Regions from separate parts of the Rhizobium sp. P28RR-XV genome, predicted to be linked through region 3. Evidence: riboswitches for the same ligand, from Rfam matches in the RefSeq annotation. Region 3 holds a riboswitch; each other region holds the start of a gene.
The links. A riboswitch is a leader RNA that binds a small molecule or an ion and turns the genes downstream of it on or off. The one in region 3 is predicted to bind cobalamin.

Region 1 (5,843 bases), on a different contig from region 3:
TGATGGCCTCGCCGAGGCCCTCGTCGGGAATATGCGAAAAGGCAATGGTCGCAGCACCCGTAGCATCGGCGCGCTTCATGAAGTCGAAAAGGTTTGCGGCGGCCTCCGAAAGGTCGCCAGTGGCGCTCAGGTCCAGCACGGCGACGGCTTTATCGATGCCGGCAATCTCGGGCGTCCCGAAGCGGATCAGCGTCTCGTTTGCGGAGACATCCGTCGCGTCGAGCCGCACGGCAGCCCCCGGTGCGTAATGCGAGGCAAGCATGCCGGGTGCCTCAATGGCGGCCGAAGCCTTCTTCCTGCGCTTCAGCGGCTTGCCCGCCACCCGCTCGATCTCGCTTGCCGCAAGGCCACCGGGCCGCAGGAGGCGCAACTCGCCGTCCTCGACCTTGACGATGGTCGACTCTACGCCAACGATCGAGGCCCCGGCGTCGAGGATGAGCGTGATCCGCTCCCCGAGATCGTCATCGACATGATCTGCGCTGGTGGCGCTGATCTTGCCCGACGTATTGGCGCTCGGCGCGGCAAGCGGCCTGTCGAAGGCGCGGATCAGCTCGCCGGCAAAGCCCTGGGGCACGCGGATGCCGACCGTGTCGAGCCCGGCGGTCGCCAGCGGATGGATACCGCTATCGGGTCTGAGCGGCAGAACCAGCGTCAGCGGGCCGGGCCAGAAGGCCTCCGCCAGCTTGCGCGAGACGAGATCGAAGACCGCGTAGCGTTCCGCCATGGCGAGATCGCTCATATGGCAGATCAGCGGGTTGAAGCGCGGCCGCCCCTTCGTCTCGTAGATCCGGGTAATGGCTGTGGGATTGGTGGCATCGGCGGCGAGACCGTAGACCGTCTCCGTCGGCAGACCGATCGGCAGCCCTTCGGCAAGCGTTACCGTCGCAACCTCTATCGCCGTTTGCGGATGTTCGAGAATATCTATGTGTCGTGCCATGGCCTGCCTACTTGCAGTTCAGGCCGTTCTTATGCTCTTCGAGTTTTCGGATCAATCGTCAAAGCTGGCGAATGATGTCGCGAAGCTGCTCGTTGCGCGCGCCGAGCAGGAGAACATTGCGGATGGCGATCTGCGGATCGTGAGTGTGGAACAGCACGCCGTTGCCGCGAATGTCGCGATTGATCGTCAGCTTCTTATCTTCCGCTTGCCTGTCCGGATGGATGGCAACGGCGAAATACATCCGCGAATATTTCAGGCTGATGTCTTCGAAGAAGTTTTCTTCCTGGCCGATTCGGGCAAAGAAGTTGGCGATATAGAAGGCCCAGTTCACTTCCTCATATCGTGCGAACTGGGTCCGCGCGGCGGTAACGTGACAATAGCCGAGATGCGGCGTGTCCTTCAGCGTGTGATGAAAAATGAGTTTCGGAAAGCGGATGGACTTGTGGAAATTGTTGAGCCGGTCATGGGTCTTTTCACCGGCGTCCCGCAGCTTCAGCGCCGTGCGCTCGGCCACCTGCTCATGGCTGAGGTATTCCCGCTCTTCCGCCAGCCAATGCGGCCTGTTGCGGTTGATGCGGCCGGTACGCAGGAATTCGCTGTACCCCGTCGTCGATACCGCTGGCGCCGGTTCGGGCTCGGCGGGCTTCCCAGCGTCGAAATATCTGAGTTTGGCCATGCCGGATCTCGCTATAAAACTCTCTGGGCGTCATGATGGATCATGGAGCTTGAGCCGAGCTTAATCGCGCCGGAGCGACGGCTCTCGATGGCGGCTCTGCCGTCGCTCTCCGCCGCCCAATCATTCCCCTGATTATCAGCCGTTCGCGGATCTGTCGCAATCAAGATAAAGCGCCATTGGCGGAATGCGCATGCGATGCGCGGGCCATCTCCCATGCAAGCGCCTAAGAGATTGAATTGTCTCTCCATATTGTAACGACAGGCAACCGTCCCATCGTCCGGTTCCGTCTGTCGTCAATTTCGAAGCCGATGTCGCATTGCAGCACAGCGGCCGATCGGGCCGAGGGATATGATGAAATCAATCTCAAGGTGCCGTCTGCTAGGGAGACGGAGAATTGGGAAGCCGGTCAAAATCCGGCGCTGCCCCCGCAACGGTAGTGGAGTAAGGCATGGCGAATAAAGCCACTGGGTCGATCGACCTGGGAAGGTGCCATGGGGCCCTGGAAACAGGGCCGCTCCAGAGCCCGGAAACCAGCCTTGGGCACATATGGTTTACTGACCGCGGCGGGCGGTCGGGGCATTGCTTTGGGCTGTCTTCAACCAGCCACGCATGTCCTGCGCCCGTTTCCTGGTACTGCGAAGGATAGGCAAATGGATATTGGCAGCAAAGTTCTGCGGCAATTGAAGAACCACCGGACAGGTTTGAGCCTGGAGCAACCGTTCTATACCGATCCGGACTACTTCAAGCTCGATATGGAGACGATCTACTATCGCGACTGGCTGTTTATCGGCCATGATTGCGAAGTGCCGCGCGCGGGCAATTATTTCACCGTCCAGATCGGCGACTATCCAGTCGTGATCGTCCGCGGCCGCGATCAGGTCATCCGCGCCTTTCACAATAGCTGTCGCCATCGTGGCTCGCGCGTCTGCACGACCGAGCGCGGCTCCTCGGCAAAGCTTGTCTGCCCCTATCATCAGTGGACCTACGAGCTCGACGGCTCTCTGCTCTTTGCCCGCCAGATGGCCGAGGATTTCGACAAGAGCCAGCATTCGCTGAAGCCGGTTCATTGCGAAAGCGTCGGCGGCTACATCTTCATTTGCCTCGCGCAGAACGCGCCGGATTTCAAGCCGGTTCGCGCCGCGATCGAACCTTACATGGCACCGCATCGCATCAGCGAAGCCAAGGTTGCCTTCCAGAGCACCATCATTGAGAAGGGGAACTGGAAGCTCGTCTGGGAAAACAACCGCGAATGCTACCATTGCGCGGCCAATCATCCCGAACTTTGCCGCACTTTCCCGGAAGCGCCGACCGTGACCGGCGTGCAGGGCGCGATGAACGACCCCGTCATCACCGAACACTGGCAGCGCTGCGAAGCGGCCGGCCTGCCGAGCGAGTTCAAGATCTCGCCGGATGGACAGTTCCGCGCCGCGCGCATGCCGCTGATCGAGGGGGCCGAGAGCTACACCATGTCCGGCCAGAACGCCGTCAGGCGGCCGCTTTCGCCGGATGTGACGATCAACGGCATCGGCACGATGCTGCTGTTCCATTACCCGACGACGTGGAACCACATCCTCGGCGACCATGCGATTTCCTTCCGCGTCCTGCCGATCAGCGCCGACGAAACCGCCGTCACCACGAAGTGGCTCGTCCACAAGGATGCCGTCGAGGGCGTCGACTACAATCTCGAGGAGCTGACGCACGTCTGGACCGAAACCAACGATCAGGACCGCCGCATCGTCGAGGAGAATGCCTTTGGTATCCGCTCGCCGGCCTATGAGCCCGGCCCCTATTCGGAAATCCATGAAGGCGGCGTCATGCAGTTCGTCGAATGGTACACGACGTTCATGATCAACCGGCTGCAAGGCGACCAGGCCAAGCTGTCGGCGGTTGCCTGAGCATGAATATGACCGTCTCCCTTCCGCACCGCCACCTCGACCAGATGCAGCCCTGGAGCGACAGGCAGCATCTGCTCGAATGCCTCTCGGCAACGCCCGAAGCGCCCGACGTGATGACCTTCACGTTCCGGTCCGACAAGGACAACTGGTTCCGCTATCTGCCGGGCCAGTTCGTGACGCTGGAGCTGCCGACGGCTCCGGAGCCGGTCATGCGCACCTATACGCTGTCGTCGACGCCATCGCGGCCCTTCTCGGTCGCCGTGACGGTGAAGGCACAGAAGGACAGCATCGGCACCCGCTGGATGTTCGAGAACCTGAAGCCGGGCATGCGCATCAAGGCGTTCGGTCCGCTCGGCGATTTCAGCCATATCCGTCATCCCGGCGAAAAATATCTGTTCGTCTCCGCCGGCTCCGGCATCACGCCGATGATGTCGATGACGCGCTACATGGCTGATACCGCACCGCTGTCGGATATTACCTTCGTCAATTGCTCGCGCGGCCCGGCCGACATCATCTTCCGGTCCGAGCTCGAATATCTCGCCCGTTTCATGCCGAACCTCAATCTCGGCTTGATCGTCGAGGGCTGTGGCCGCACCGATCTCTGGTCCGGATTGAAGGGCCGCATCGACAAGGCGAAGATCGGCCTGCTGGCGCCCGATTTCATGGATCGGACCATCTTCTGCTGCGGCCCGGAAGTCTTCATGGATGCCGTGCGCTCCATGCTGGAGGCGCATGGCTTCGACATGTCGCGCTACCATCAGGAGAGCTTCCAGCCGGCGAATGCGGCAACGCCGCTTGCGGAGGTTTCCGACGATGCATCGGGTGAGGCCGCAACGACGATCCGCTTCACCATGGCCGGCAAGGATGTCGTTTGCGCGGCGGGGCAGACCGTGCTTCAGGCCGCGCGAGGCGCCGGCGTTCGCATCGGCGCGGCCTGTGAGTCGGGGCTCTGCGGCACATGCCGGGTGATGAAGCTTTCGGGCGAAGTCGAGATGAGCCACAATGGCGGCATCCTCGATGACGAGATCGAAGAGGGCTATATCCTCGCCTGCTGCTCCCGTCCGAAGACGGATGTCCAGGTCGAGGCCTAAAGCATGTCGCGCAAAATTGCGCAGCGGTTTTGCGGTAACGACATGCGCAAAATCAAAGACCCAAAGCGCGAAAGGCGAATCTGAAAGATTACGGCGCGCTTTAAAAATCCTGGTAGTTCAGCTCGTTGATCTCGACCGGCTTCGATTGCGGCGTTGACGCCGTGACGACTGGGTCGACGTCGACCATGAGCGAAACCAGCGTTTGTCGCGGCCCGTTGCATGTCGGCGCCTGTGCGATCATCAGATCGGGCGCGGGCAGCGGCTTGGCCGGCAGGAGATCGCCCTGCGGCCAGACCTTCGCGAGCTGAACTTGCGTCATCGGCACGACATTGACGTCGATATCAGTGAGCGTGCCCGGCACGCGATAGGGACAGCTCTTTTCGGAGCAATTGTCCGAAGAAGCGAACTGCCAGATGGCATAGCTGTCCCAGTTGCCGAGCGGGAAAGTGCCTTTCACATCGGGCTTGTAACGCGCGTACCACAAGGGGAGCCGCGACAGCAGCGGATAGGTGTCCCGATGATCGGCGATGTATCGCGCCGTGTTGTGGTTGATGTAGAGAATGGGGTAGCGCCCGGTCCTGACCTTGATGTGGGCAACGAAGATCTGGGCATCCTCCAGCGACATGAATTGCGCCGTGTCCATGCCATCTATGTCGAGCACCATCAGCTCGTCCGGCTGCGGATCGGCATAGTCGAGAAAATGATTGGCTTGATCGATCGGATTGCCGGGTCGCCCCAGATGATAGGCGCCCCATAATAGGCCATTCGTCTTTGCCAGCATGCGCCGCGTCTGGAACAGCTCGCGGCTGACAGCATATTTGCGCCACATCGTCCTGCAATGGGCCACCGTATCGCCGCCGTGGTCGCCGGTGCAGCTGAAGCTTTCGGGCAATCCGTCGGAGGCTTTGGAGATGAAGCCTGCGATCCGTTTGTCCTGCAGAAACGCGTTCCAGTCGATGGTGTTCAGCTCGTAAGCATCGACGATGAGGACATTTTTTGGATCGGTCCAGGGTTGGCTTTCGCCGGCCGAAGGCTTGGAGACCGGCCCCATGAGGGTCAGGATCGTCAGCAAGCCGCACATCAGGAGGTTACTCTTCCGGTATCCCTTCATGAAATAATAGTAAGGATTGCTGGTTAATCTTGGGTTAAGAATGCAATCACTATAAATTCATCGTGGAGCCCTGCATAACTCCTTAAATTGGTAGGGATTTGAGGAACTAAATAACGCGCTGCCGCGTTTCTTG
Region 2 (5,843 bases), on a different contig from region 3:
CGCCCAGCGGCGAAACGGGCAATGGCGACAATCTCGTCATGATCGAAGACCAGCGGGTGGCGACATCCTATGCCCTCGAAGCGCTCCGGATATTCGATCATCTTCATTTCCGTTCGGCGATGCAGGGTGCGGGTGCCCCCAACAGCCTGACGCTCGCTCGGCCTCCAGCCGCCGGGCAGGACGCCTGGTTTCAGCGCTTCTACGCGACGGGTTCGCAGGCGGCAAAGGACCGTCTCCTGTTCTCGCACTGAGGAGGAGCGCGCCATGGCATGGAGATCTCCGCTGCTGGCAATGAGGCATGCCCATGAATGAGATCGATGCGATACCTCTTTCCGCCGAAAGCGAGGTCGTGGCGGCCTCCGATTTCCGGTGGGACGGCAACGGCTTCGAGGCGGGTATCGGTATCGCCGCGTCCGGCGGCGGATTTCGGGCCATGCTCTTTCATGTCGGCGCCTTCATCCGCTTGGCCGAGCTTGGGCTTCTGCAACAGGCAAAGCGCATTTCCAGCGTTTCCGGCGGTTCGATCACCACCGGCTGGCTCGCGAGCGTCTGGCCCGATCTCGTCAAGGCTGATTTTGCCAATATGAACGATGTCTTCGTCAGTCCGATGCTCGCTTTTGCCCGGGCAAGGATCGACATCATGGACGCGGTAATCGGGCTCCTGCCCGGAACGTCCGCCGTACGCCAGGTCGCGAAATCCTACGACAAGTATCTGTTTCAGGGTCGCAGCCTTCAGAATCTGCCCGAGCAGCCGCAGTTCATATTCTGCGCGACGAACCTGCAGACCGGCGTACTCTGGCGCTTTGGCAAGGCCTATGCCGGTGACTACATCGTCGGGCGGATCGACCGTCCGGATTTTCCGTTGGCGCAGGCGGTGGCCGCCTCTTCGGCCTTTCCTCCCATTCTGTCGCCGCTGGTGCTCAAGTTTTCGGACGGCAGCTTTCAGGATTGGCCGACGGCGCCGTCCAAACCGATCCCGGCAATCCGCGATTTTCGCAAGGCTGTCATTCTCACCGACGGAGGCGTCTACGACAATCATGGGATCGAGCCGCTGGTAAAGCGCTTCGCAACTCTTTTCGTCAGCGATGGCGGCGCGCCCTTTGCTCGAAATTCCGGCCTTTGCCGCAATTGGGTCAGTCAGCTGCGCCGGATTCTGGATGTCACCGACAACCAGGTAAGAGCGCTGCGCCGCCGCGATCTCATCGGCCGCTTCAAGGCGGCCGGGGCACTGAGCGATGAAGCATCGCTGGTCGTCGCCCAAGGATACGGCCGTTTCGGCTCCTATTGGGGTATCGACACCGACCCCTCCAAACTCGCGCCGGAAGGGGCACTGCCATGCTCACCGAAGAAGGTTGCGGCTCTCTCCAGCGCACCGACCCGGCTGAGCGCTCTCGGCGACGACGTATCGGAGAAGCTGGTGAATTGGGGATATGCGATCTGCGATCGAAGCGTTCGCGCAAACTATCATGGGTCACTGCGACAGATGGCTCCGGCCTGGCCCTTCCCGAAAAGACCATTGGCATGACGGGTGATCGGCATTCGAGCAAGCCCAGGAAGAGCTGAACTGCTCAAGGGTCGTGTGCGGAAGGTCGAGCCTGAAACCACTGTCTTTGCATCGATCGTCACGGCGCAAAGCGGGAAATTGCCCGACCGCACTTGACCACTCCGCACGGCGCGCCAGATAGCGCCCATTATTCATGCTCCGTGCAGGAGCGATCCACAGGCTCCCTCGATATTTTATAACCTCCCGAAGATCCTGAGTGCGCAATTCCTCGGATTGCGGTATCCGACACCACGGCATCGCTACGCATCAATTTCGAAGTTCAATTACGATAATGATCATCATCCCCGGTCCGCACTCGATCCCCTGTCCCGCCTCCAGCGACGTCCCGTCGCGCTCAGGGAGCGAGAGACTCGGTAAACCATTTTATAGAGATCGCGTGGTATCCTGCGCTGACTTAGACTATGGCCGGTGCGTACCATTGATGGGGCTCCTCGGGCAGATTGGGGATAGCCATGGGAATTGAAATGCATTTGCCTTCGCTGGTACGCGTCCTGGGGCAGGTGGCCATCATCGTCTACGCCTATTCCTGGGTCATCCGGATCGTCGATCGCGGCGTTTTGAAATCGGTTGCGGTCGGATTGCTGTTCGGCGTGGTCGGCATCCTGTCGATGGCTGATCCGATCCAGTGGATGCCGGGCGTCATCCAGGACGGCCGCTCGATCCTGCTCGTCCTGACGCCGGTCTATGGCGGCCCCCTGGGGACCATTGTCGCGGCTGTTATGATGGGCCTGTTCCGTTTCTTGGTCGGCGGCATGGGTGCCGTCGGCGGCGTTGCCGGGATCCTGATCGTCGCGCTTGCGGGCTATGTCCTCAGCCTCCTGCCGCGGCAGTGGATCGGCACGGGGTGGAGGCGATCGGCGCTGTTCGGTCTGGCGACCTGCACATCGCTCGTGGTTCTCGTCTTTCTGCCGTGGGCGGTCGCGCGCGAGCTTCTCCTCTCGGCAACGCTTCCGGTCACGATCGTCAATATAGTCGGTGTCTTTCTTCTCTCGGACCTGCTGGAGCGGGAGCAATATCGCATCGGCATCCAGCGCGCGCTCGAGAGCGAGGCAAGCCTCGATCCGCTGACGAAGCTGCCCAATCGCCGTGTCCTGCAGCGGGAAGGCGACCGTTGCAGCAAGGAGGCCGGCATCAGGCGCGTCCCGTTTTCGATCATCATGCTCGATATCGATCACTTCAAGAAGATCAACGACAGCTGGGGTCATTCCTTCGGCGATACGGTCCTGGCGCGGGTCGCGGACGTGATCCGGCAGACTGTCCGAAGGACCGACATTGCTGCGCGCTATGGCGGCGAAGAGATCGTCGTTCTGCTGCCGAACACCGATGTTAAGGCCGCCACCGCCGTTGCGGAGAAAATCCGCAAGGATATCGAGGCGACAATCCTGATGTTCGAGCAGGAGAGCATCCGCGTCACGGTCAGCATCGGTATTGCCTGCTCCCACGAGCCGACGGCCGACTTCAAGCATGTGCTGGAGGCTGCAGACAAGGCGCTTTATCGCGCCAAGGCCGGCGGGCGAAATCGCGTGGAATTGGCCGAGGCCGCTTAGCCAGCTATATGGATGCGGGCTGTGGGATTGCGCTCACTTACTTTATCGCATCCATGCGTCCTTGACGGGAAGGGGCCATCCAGCATAACTGGACGCGACGGTTCCCCAAGGAAGACTCCGAGGGGATTAATAGGGAACACGGTGAGGACGACCCAAAAGGGACCTAGACCGTGGCTGCCCCCGCAACTGTAAGCGGATTGCCGATCATCCCGGAGTGACCAACCTGCTGGTTCCCTCCGAGGGCATTGAGCCATGCCACTGCAAGCATGCTTGCGGGAAGGCAGATGATCGTCAGATATCCGCGAGCCAGGAGACCTGCCGTCGATCACGATCCAATCAGCCGGGCGGGGATGCCCGGAAGGGACAGAGAGAATGATTGACCTGAGCCTTCGACACTTTCAGACATCTATCGGTCTTGATTGGGATCCTCGCAACCGGCGGCGGTCTTTTTGAGCGCGATCGCGCTGATACCGCCCAGTTTCCCTCCTATCGAGATCGTTCATGCGCCATTTTTTGACGACCATTACATTTGCACTCGGCCTGAGCGGGTTTGCCGCTTCCGGTTTTGCCGCGACACAATATCCCCTCACCATCGATAATTGTGGCCAGAAGGTCACCTTCCAGAAGGCCCCGGCCAGGATCGTCTCGATCGGGCAGGGCATGACCGAGATCCTCTTCTCGCTCGGCCTTGCCGACAAGATCGCCGGAACGGCCGTCTGGGTCGGCCCTGTTCTGCCGCAATATGCCGAAGCCAACGGCAAGATCCCGCGGCTTGCCGATAATGATCCGAGCTTTGAGTCGGTCGTCGGCAAGGAGCCGGATCTGGTCATGGCCGAATTCGAGTGGCATTTCGGTCCGCAGGGCTCCGTCGGCAAGCGCGAGCAGTTTTCCGAACTGAGCATCAATACCTATATCGCGCCGACCGATTGCGTCGCCAAGGTCAATGCCGATGGCGGCGACGGCGTGCGCAAGGAACTGTTCACGATGGACCTGATCTATCAGGAGATCGATGAACTCGCGGACATCTTCGACGTTAAGGATCGCGGCGATGCCTTGATCGCAGACCTGAAGAAGCGCGAAGTGGATGCGGTCGCCTCGATTTCAGGCGCAGGGACCAAGGATCTTCCCATCGTGTTCTGGTTCTCCAGCAAGGAAGTCAATGGCGACGCCTTCATCGCGGGCAAGAACAGCGCGCCGGCCTATATCCTGAAGACGCTCGGCGCCAGGAATGTCGTGACGACCGAGGAAGAATGGCCGCTGGTCGGATGGGAGACGATTATGCAGGCCAATCCGGCCGTGATCGTCATCGCCACCATGGATCGCCGCCGCTATGCCGCCGACGATCCGAAGGTCAAGGTCGATTTCCTCGAGAAGGATCCGGTCACCAGCCAGCTCGATGCCGTCAAGAACAAGCATTTCGTTCTGATGGATGCCCAGTCGATGAACCCGACCGTTCGGACCATCGACGGCATCGAAATCCTGGCCAAGGGCATTAAGTCCTTCGGCCTGGCGCGGTGAAGATGCGTCTTGCTGCAGAACGACGGCCATGGTGGATGCTGCCGGCGCTTGCCCTGGCTGCCATCGTGATTCTGGCCTTCATGATCAGCCTTGCGGTGTCGATCGGCGAGATTTCCATCCCGTTGTCGACAACCGCAAAGGCGGTATCGAACCGGCTGTTCGGAACGAGCTTCGAACTGAGCCGGATTCACCAGGGCATCGTCTGGGACTATCGCCTGAGCCGGGCGCTCGTCGCCGCCAGCGCTGGCGCCTCCCTGGCATTGAGCGGCGTGATCCTGCAGGCCCTGTTGCGCAATCCGCTTGCCGAACCCTATGTGCTCGGCATTTCGGCGGGTGCCTCGACCGGTGCGGTCTGTATCATGATCCTCGGGCTCGGCTACGGCGTTCTCGGGCTTTCCGGCGGAGCGTTCCTGGGTGCGATCGTTGCTTTCCTGTTCGTCGGCCTGCTCGCGACGGGTGTCGGCGGCACGAGCGAGCGGATCATCCTGTGCGGTGTTGCCGGCTCGCAGCTTTTCAACGCGCTGACCTCCTATATCGTCACCACGTCGGCCAATGCCGAGCAGGCGAGGGGCGTGATGTTCTGGCTGCTCGGTTCGCTGAGCGGCGTGCGCTGGCCGGACGTCTATCTTTCGGGGCCGGTCGCCATTCTCGGCTTTGCCGTCTGCATGGCGCATGTCCGCGTGCTCGATGCCTTCATCTTCGGCACGGATGCGGCCGCCTCTTTGGGGATCGCGGTGCGACGCGCGCAGATCGTCCTGCTTGGCGTTACGGCCTTCATGACGGCCGCCGTCGTCAGCATCGTCGGCTCGATCGGCTTCGTCGGGCTCGTCATCCCGCATGCCGCCCGTTTCGTCGTAGGGCCAAGCCATGACCGGCTGCTGCCGGCGGCAGCCCTTGCCGGCGCCATTTTCATGGTCGGCGCCGATATCATCTCCAGGGTCATCATTCCCCAGCAGATCCTGCCGATCGGCGTGGTCACCGCCCTGTTCGGGGCTCCCGCCTTCGCCATCATTCTCTATCGCGCCCGGAGGACGGCATGAGCATCGCTGTGGACACGGTGACCTTCGCGGCCGGCAATACCTTGATCGTCAACGGCATCAGCCTGGCGGTGGAAAAGGGCAAGGTTCTCGGCCTTCTCGGGCCGAACGGCTCGGGCAAATCCAGTCTCCTGCGGCTGATCTGCCGGTTGAGGAAGGTCAAGAGCGGGGTCATCC
Region 3 (5,843 bases):
GCGGCCGCGTCATCGGCATTTGCGGCGGCTACCAGATGCTCGGCCGTACGGTCTATGATCCGCTCGGCATCGAGGGGTCGGTCAACGAGACGCCGGGACTGGGCCTACTTGAGATCGAGACTGAAATGGCGCCGGAAAAGACGGTGCGCAACAGCACTGCGGTCTCCAGGGAATATGACGTGCCGCTGTCGGGCTACGAAATCCATCTTGGCGTGACGCGCGGCGCCGACTGCGAGCGGCCTTCGGCTGTCATCGACGGTCGGCCCGATGGGGCGATATCGCCTGATGGTCGCGTCATGGGCACCTATCTGCACGGCCTCTTCGGCAGCGATGCCTATCGGGCAAAGCTGCTTGCAAGCTTTGGCCTTGCCGGCGAGCGCACGGACTATCGCGCCGGCGTCGATGCGGCGCTGGACGACATTGCCGGGGAATTGGAGAGTGTGCTCGACCCTGCCTGGCTCGATAGCCTGGTTCGATAAAACCCCGGTCAGCGACTTGCTTTAGAGTTCACCCGAGACTTCCCGGCGGCGGCGGTCGAGTTCCTCGCTGTAGCGCCGCAGCGTATAGCTTTCGGTCAGCAGACCGATCACCCTGCGTTCGATCAGATCGTTGACGACGACGAGCGCTTCACTCTTGGTCTGGTCGAACATGGCGGCCGCTTGCTTGGCGTTCATCTGCGGCTGCAGGAATTCGTTGCGCAGCTGGATGAAATCGGAAAGCCCGTGTTCCTCGTCGTCCTTCTCGACCGGGCTCGCATAGACGTCGGGCACGAAGACCATTCCCGAATATTTATTGTTCTTGTCGATCAGGATGACGCGCTGGGCCGAGCCGATCGGAAAGTTCTTGCGGAACTCCTCGATGCTCATGTCGATGCTTCCCGTATGCACGTCGGGGCGCATCATGCGGGCGACCGTGAGATTGCGGATCCAGCCGACGTCGTGGGCGCTGCGGATGCTCTCGCCGCGCAGGTGGAAGCGCCATGTGGCGAAGGAGTAGCCGAAGGTGGTGCGGACCACGAGCGACGATGTGATGACGGCGGCCAGCACCAGGGCGGTGATCGGGAAGTCGCCGGTAATCTCCAGCGCCAGGAACGTCATCGTCAGCGGGCCGCCGATGATCGCGACGGCCAGCGAACTCATGCCGACCACGGCGTAGACGGCCGGCGTCAGCGTGTTGTGATCGAAATAGGGGGCGCAATAGGCGAAGATTTTGCCGAGAAGAGCACCCATGAACAGAGATGCGAAGAAAAGACCGCCTCTGAAGCCGGAGCCGATCGAGACTGCGGAGGCCAGCGATTTGAGGAGGAACAGCCCGACCAACGCCCCGATAGTCACATCCGTCGACAGGTTGAGATGCAGGGCGCCGTGCCCCGCCGACAAAACCTGCGGGGAGATCAGTGCCAGTGTGCCGACGACAAGGCCTCCGAGCGCTGGGCGGAAGGACGGCGCGATGGAACTCTTGCGCGCGAGCTCCTCGGTCCAGGCGACGCCCTGCATGATCAGGATGCCGACACCGGCGCAGAAGGCGCCGAGCAAAACTGCCGGCAGATAGTCGGCGGGGGCGATCGAGCCGATATGGCCGATATCGATGGCGAAGTCATCGCCGGCGAGCAGCCTCGCGATCATCGTCGATATCAATGCCGAGACGACGACAGGCGTCAGCGTCAGGATGGAGTAGGTGCCGATGATCAGCTCGAAGGCGTAAAAGGCGCCGGTGAGCGGCGCATTGAAGGCGGCGGCAATGGCGCCGGCGGCGCCGCAGCCGACGAGCATGCGCAGGTCCGCGCGGCGCATCTGCATCTTGTAGCCGAATTTGGAGGCGATGCCGGCCGCAAGCTGGGTGTAACCGGCCTCGAGCCCGACGGAGGCACCGAATCCATTCGAGATCAGGTTCTGTACGGCGACGAGGATACTATCGGTGAGCGACATCCGGCCGCCGTGCAGCGCATTGGCTTCGATCGGGTCGACCATCGGCTTCTTGCGTGTGCGCGACAATATATAGAGCAGGATACCGAGGATGATGCCGCCGGCGATCGGCGCGATGAACAGCACCGATTTGTCGGGAATCGCCACCGCCGCCGAACTCAGGCGCTCATAGTCGGTGATGCCGTAGATGAGGCTGTGAAGCTTGCGCGAGACGAAGCTCATCGCCGTCACGGCGCAGCCGGAGACTATTCCCACCAGCGCGCCGGCGAAAACAAGTCCCGATTCGCCACGGCGCAGCAATGCCCTGAACCGACCGAGATCGAATAGGGCCGAGAAGACGCCGAGGCGGCGTGGTTGGAATTTCTGCAACATGGGAAACGAACGATATGTTTTATTCGAATATGAGAGCTTACCCTCTATAGACTTCTAACATCAAAGAAATGCGGCAAAAAAGCCGCTGATTTTGCGGGAATATCGGGTCGATTTCGCAATCGGGACGCTGGGCGTCGCATCCATGCCCTTCATTGACTTGAACTCGGTGAAAGCCTAATCATTGCCGGCATAACGTATGGTTCCCGAGCGGCGATCTGTCGCATGGGATGAAAAGGGAATGTGAAGGGACGGACCCAATCCGGGCGTTCTCATCACAGCCGACCCCGCGACTGTAGAGCGGTCAGGGTCTTTCGTTCGGTTTGGGGTATATTCCGTCGATGGTTCGCATGGGGCGAACGAGGCGGGGCAGCGTAAAGCCGGAAAAGCCACTGGTGTGGCATCATGATCAACCGGGGCTGGACGCCTCCAATTCTACGAATCGTCCGCCTTTTCATGATGCATTGCCGGGAAGGCGAGGAAGACCCGCTGGCGCACGATCGGGGGCGACCGATTTCGGTCCGCCCCCGTCGCGGCGCCTTATCCGCGAGCCAGGAGACCTGCCATGCGTGCCGGGCGCAGAGCCCATTCCAGGAACGCCAGTTCCGCTGCCAGCACGGAGGTTGTCATGGCACAAGACGAGTTTTCGGCGTGTAGACGCCTGCTTTCCGGTATCGGCTTCATGATGTCGAGCCTCGCTGTTTTGCGGGAGCAGGAATAACGCATGTCCTCTTCGGCCTCCCGAGCTGTCTTCGTCCTTGGGGGCGCGCGTTCCGGTAAATCCCGATTCGCCGAATCTCTGGTTTTGGATACCGGTCTTGAGCGTCACTATGTGGCGACGGGGCAGGCGTGGGATAATGAGATGCGCGAGCGCATCGCCCAGCATCGTGCCGACCGCGGCGATCTATGGCAGACGCATGAGGAGCCGATCGATCTCGTTGCGCGGCTCGCCGCAATCGACGCCGAAGGGCGCGCGGTGCTTGTCGACTGCCTGACGCTTTGGGTGACCAATCTGATGATGGCGGAGCGTGATATGACGGCGGAGTTCACCGCTCTTACGGAATTCCTGCCGAAGGCGCGATCGCGGCTCGTTCTCGTATCCAACGAGGTCGGCCTTGGAATCGTGCCTGAAAATCGCATGGCTCGCGAATTTCGCGATCATGCCGGCCGCCTGCACCAGATGGTCGCGGCGGCAAGTGCCGAAGTTTATTTTATCGCAGCGGGCTTGCCGCTGAAAATGAAGGGCTGATCCATATGAACCAGGAAAAGATTCCCGCCACCGTCATCACCGGCTTTCTCGGGGCCGGCAAGACGACGATGATCCGCAACCTCCTGCAGAATGCCGGCGGCAAGAAGATCGCGCTGATCATCAACGAATTCGGCGATCTCGGCGTCGATGGCGACGTGCTCAAGGGCTGCGGCGCGGAGAACTGCACCGAAGACGATATCATCGAGCTGACCAACGGCTGCATCTGCTGCACCGTCGCCGACGACTTCATCCCCACGATGACGAAGCTCTTGGAGCGCGATGCGCGCCCGGATCACATCGTTATCGAGACGTCGGGCCTTGCCCTGCCGCAGCCGCTGGTCGCCGCCTTCAACTGGCCCGATATCCGCACCCACGTCACCGTCGACGGCGTCATCACGGTGGTCGATAGCGCCGCCGTTGCCGCTGGCCGCTTTGCCGACGATCACGATGCTGTCGAAGCCGCCCGCGTCGAGGACGACTCGCTCGACCACGAGAGCCCGATCGAGGAACTGTTCGAGGATCAGTTGACCTGCGCCGATCTGATCGTGCTGAACAAGACCGATCTCATCGATGTCGCTGGTCTTGGCCGGGTGCGCGCCGAGGTTGCTTCGCGCACCGCCCGCAAGCCGACGATCATCGAAGCCAAGAACGGCGATGTGCCGGCCGCCATCCTGCTCGGCCTCGGCATCGGCACCGAAGACGATATCGTCAACCGCAAATCGCATCACGAGCTGGAGCATGAGGACGGCACGCCGCACGATCATGACGAGTTCGACAGCTTCGTCGTCGAGCTCGGCCCGATTGCCGATCCGGCCGCCTTCATCGATGCGCTGAAGGGCGTGATCGCGGAACATGACGTGCTGCGCCTCAAGGGCTTCGGCGACGTTCCGGGCAAGCCCATGCGCCTGCAGGTGCAGGCTGTCGGCAGCCGCATCGACACTTATTTCGACCGTGCATGGACACCGGGTGAAGCGCGTGCGACCAGACTTGTGGTGATCGGCCTGCACGAGATGGACGAGACGATCGTACGCAAGGCGATCGAAGCGTTGGTCTAAGGCAAGTCCATGCATCTCCTCCTAGCTCAGAAGGGAACGATCAGCGACGGCGAAGAGGCGATCGACCTCGGCCAATCGCCGGCTGACATTCTCTTTCTGTCGGCCGCCGACACCGAGCTTGCGGCGATTGCCGCAGCGCACGGCGAGGGCGGCCGCTCCCTTCGGCTTGCGAGCCTGATGAGCCTCAAGCACCCGATGTCCGTCGATACCTATATCGAGAGGACGGTTCGGCATGCGAAGCTCGTCATCGTGCGGGCGCTGGGAGGTGCGAGCTACTTTCACTATGCGCTGGAGGCGCTGCATGCCTGTGCGGCGCGCCAGGGCGCATTGATCGCAGTGCTGCCGGGAGACTCGAAACCCGATCCCGGCCTGACGCCATTCTCCAATGTCGCGCTCGATGATCTCAATGCGCTCTGGTCCTATCTGATCGAGGGTGGGGGGACGAATTCCAGGGCATTTCTTGCCTATGCCGAGGCGATGCTGTCGGGCGTGGAAAAGCCGATGCCCGCGGTGCCCTTGATGAAGGCCGGCATCTGGTGGCCGGGCAGGGGCGTGATCGGTGTTGGGGAGTGGAGGAAAGTTTCCGGGGGAGAGATGGCGGTCCCGCAGGGGCTCGAACCCCCGACAGTTGCGATTTCCTTCTATCGCGCGCTGGTCCAAAGTGGCGAAACGAAGCCTGTCGAAGCCATGATACAGGCTCTCATTGCCGAGGGCATGCGGCCGCTGCCGGTTTTTGCCTATAGTCTCAAGGATGCCGTGTCGGTTGGTATTCTCGAAAGCGTGTTTACCGAGCTGAAGCCCGGCGTGGTGATCAATTCCACGGGCTTTGCCGTTTCGGCGCCGGGGGCCGATCGTCAGGCGACGGTTCTGGAAACGGGGGAAGCCGTCGTCCTTCAGGCCATCTTCTCCGCTTCGGCGAAAGAGGCCTGGGAGGCATCCTCACAGGGGCTTTCGGCGCGCGATCTCGGTATGAACGTCGCATTGCCTGAAGTCGATGGGCGCGTCCTTGCCCGCGCCGTGTCCTTCAAGGCTGCAGCCCGCTATGACGAACGGGTCGAGGCCAACATCGTCGCCAGCGAACCGCTCGAGGATCGCATGCGCTATACGGCGCGGCTTGCTGCGAACTGGGCGCGGCTGCGCAATACGCCGCCTCGCGGTCGCCGTGTCGCGCTGATCATGGCGAATTATCCCAATCGGGATGGGCGCCTGGGCAATGGCGTCGGGCTCGATACTCCCGCCGGTACG

Region 1: another riboswitch for cobalamin. It lies ahead of HGP12_RS20805 (SRPBCC family protein); the one in region 3 lies ahead of cobU (bifunctional adenosylcobinamide kinase/adenosylcobinamide-phosphate guanylyltransferase).
Region 2: another riboswitch for cobalamin. It lies ahead of HGP12_RS09195 (ABC transporter substrate-binding protein); the one in region 3 lies ahead of cobU (bifunctional adenosylcobinamide kinase/adenosylcobinamide-phosphate guanylyltransferase).

What each region holds. Positions count from the first base shown of each region.
Region 1 is NZ_JABAIG010000009.1:307,398-313,240, forward strand. Features, by position in the region: gene HGP12_RS20795 (L-threonylcarbamoyladenylate synthase) at 1-937, opposite strand, end outside; gene HGP12_RS20800 (DUF6656 family protein) at 996-1,613, opposite strand; cobalamin riboswitch at 1,963-2,167, shown strand; gene HGP12_RS20805 (SRPBCC family protein) at 2,264-3,508, shown strand; gene HGP12_RS20810 (hybrid-cluster NAD(P)-dependent oxidoreductase) at 3,511-4,599, shown strand; gene HGP12_RS20815 (glycoside hydrolase family 25 protein) at 4,700-5,650, opposite strand.
Region 2 is NZ_JABAIG010000003.1:493,767-499,609, forward strand. Features, by position in the region: gene HGP12_RS09180 (phospholipase D-like domain-containing protein) at 1-251, shown strand, start outside; gene HGP12_RS09185 (patatin-like phospholipase family protein) at 305-1,525, shown strand; gene HGP12_RS09190 (GGDEF domain-containing protein) at 2,017-3,111, shown strand; cobalamin riboswitch at 3,193-3,449, shown strand; gene HGP12_RS09195 (ABC transporter substrate-binding protein) at 3,613-4,629, shown strand; gene HGP12_RS09200 (FecCD family ABC transporter permease) at 4,632-5,669, shown strand; gene HGP12_RS09205 (ABC transporter ATP-binding protein) at 5,666-5,843, shown strand, end outside.
Region 3 is NZ_JABAIG010000001.1:169,956-175,798, forward strand. Features, by position in the region: gene HGP12_RS00830 (cobyric acid synthase) at 1-479, shown strand, start outside; gene HGP12_RS00835 (chloride channel protein) at 501-2,297, opposite strand; cobalamin riboswitch at 2,478-2,877, shown strand; gene cobU (bifunctional adenosylcobinamide kinase/adenosylcobinamide-phosphate guanylyltransferase) at 3,019-3,543, shown strand; gene cobW (cobalamin biosynthesis protein CobW) at 3,549-4,598, shown strand; gene cobN (cobaltochelatase subunit CobN) at 4,608-5,843, shown strand, end outside.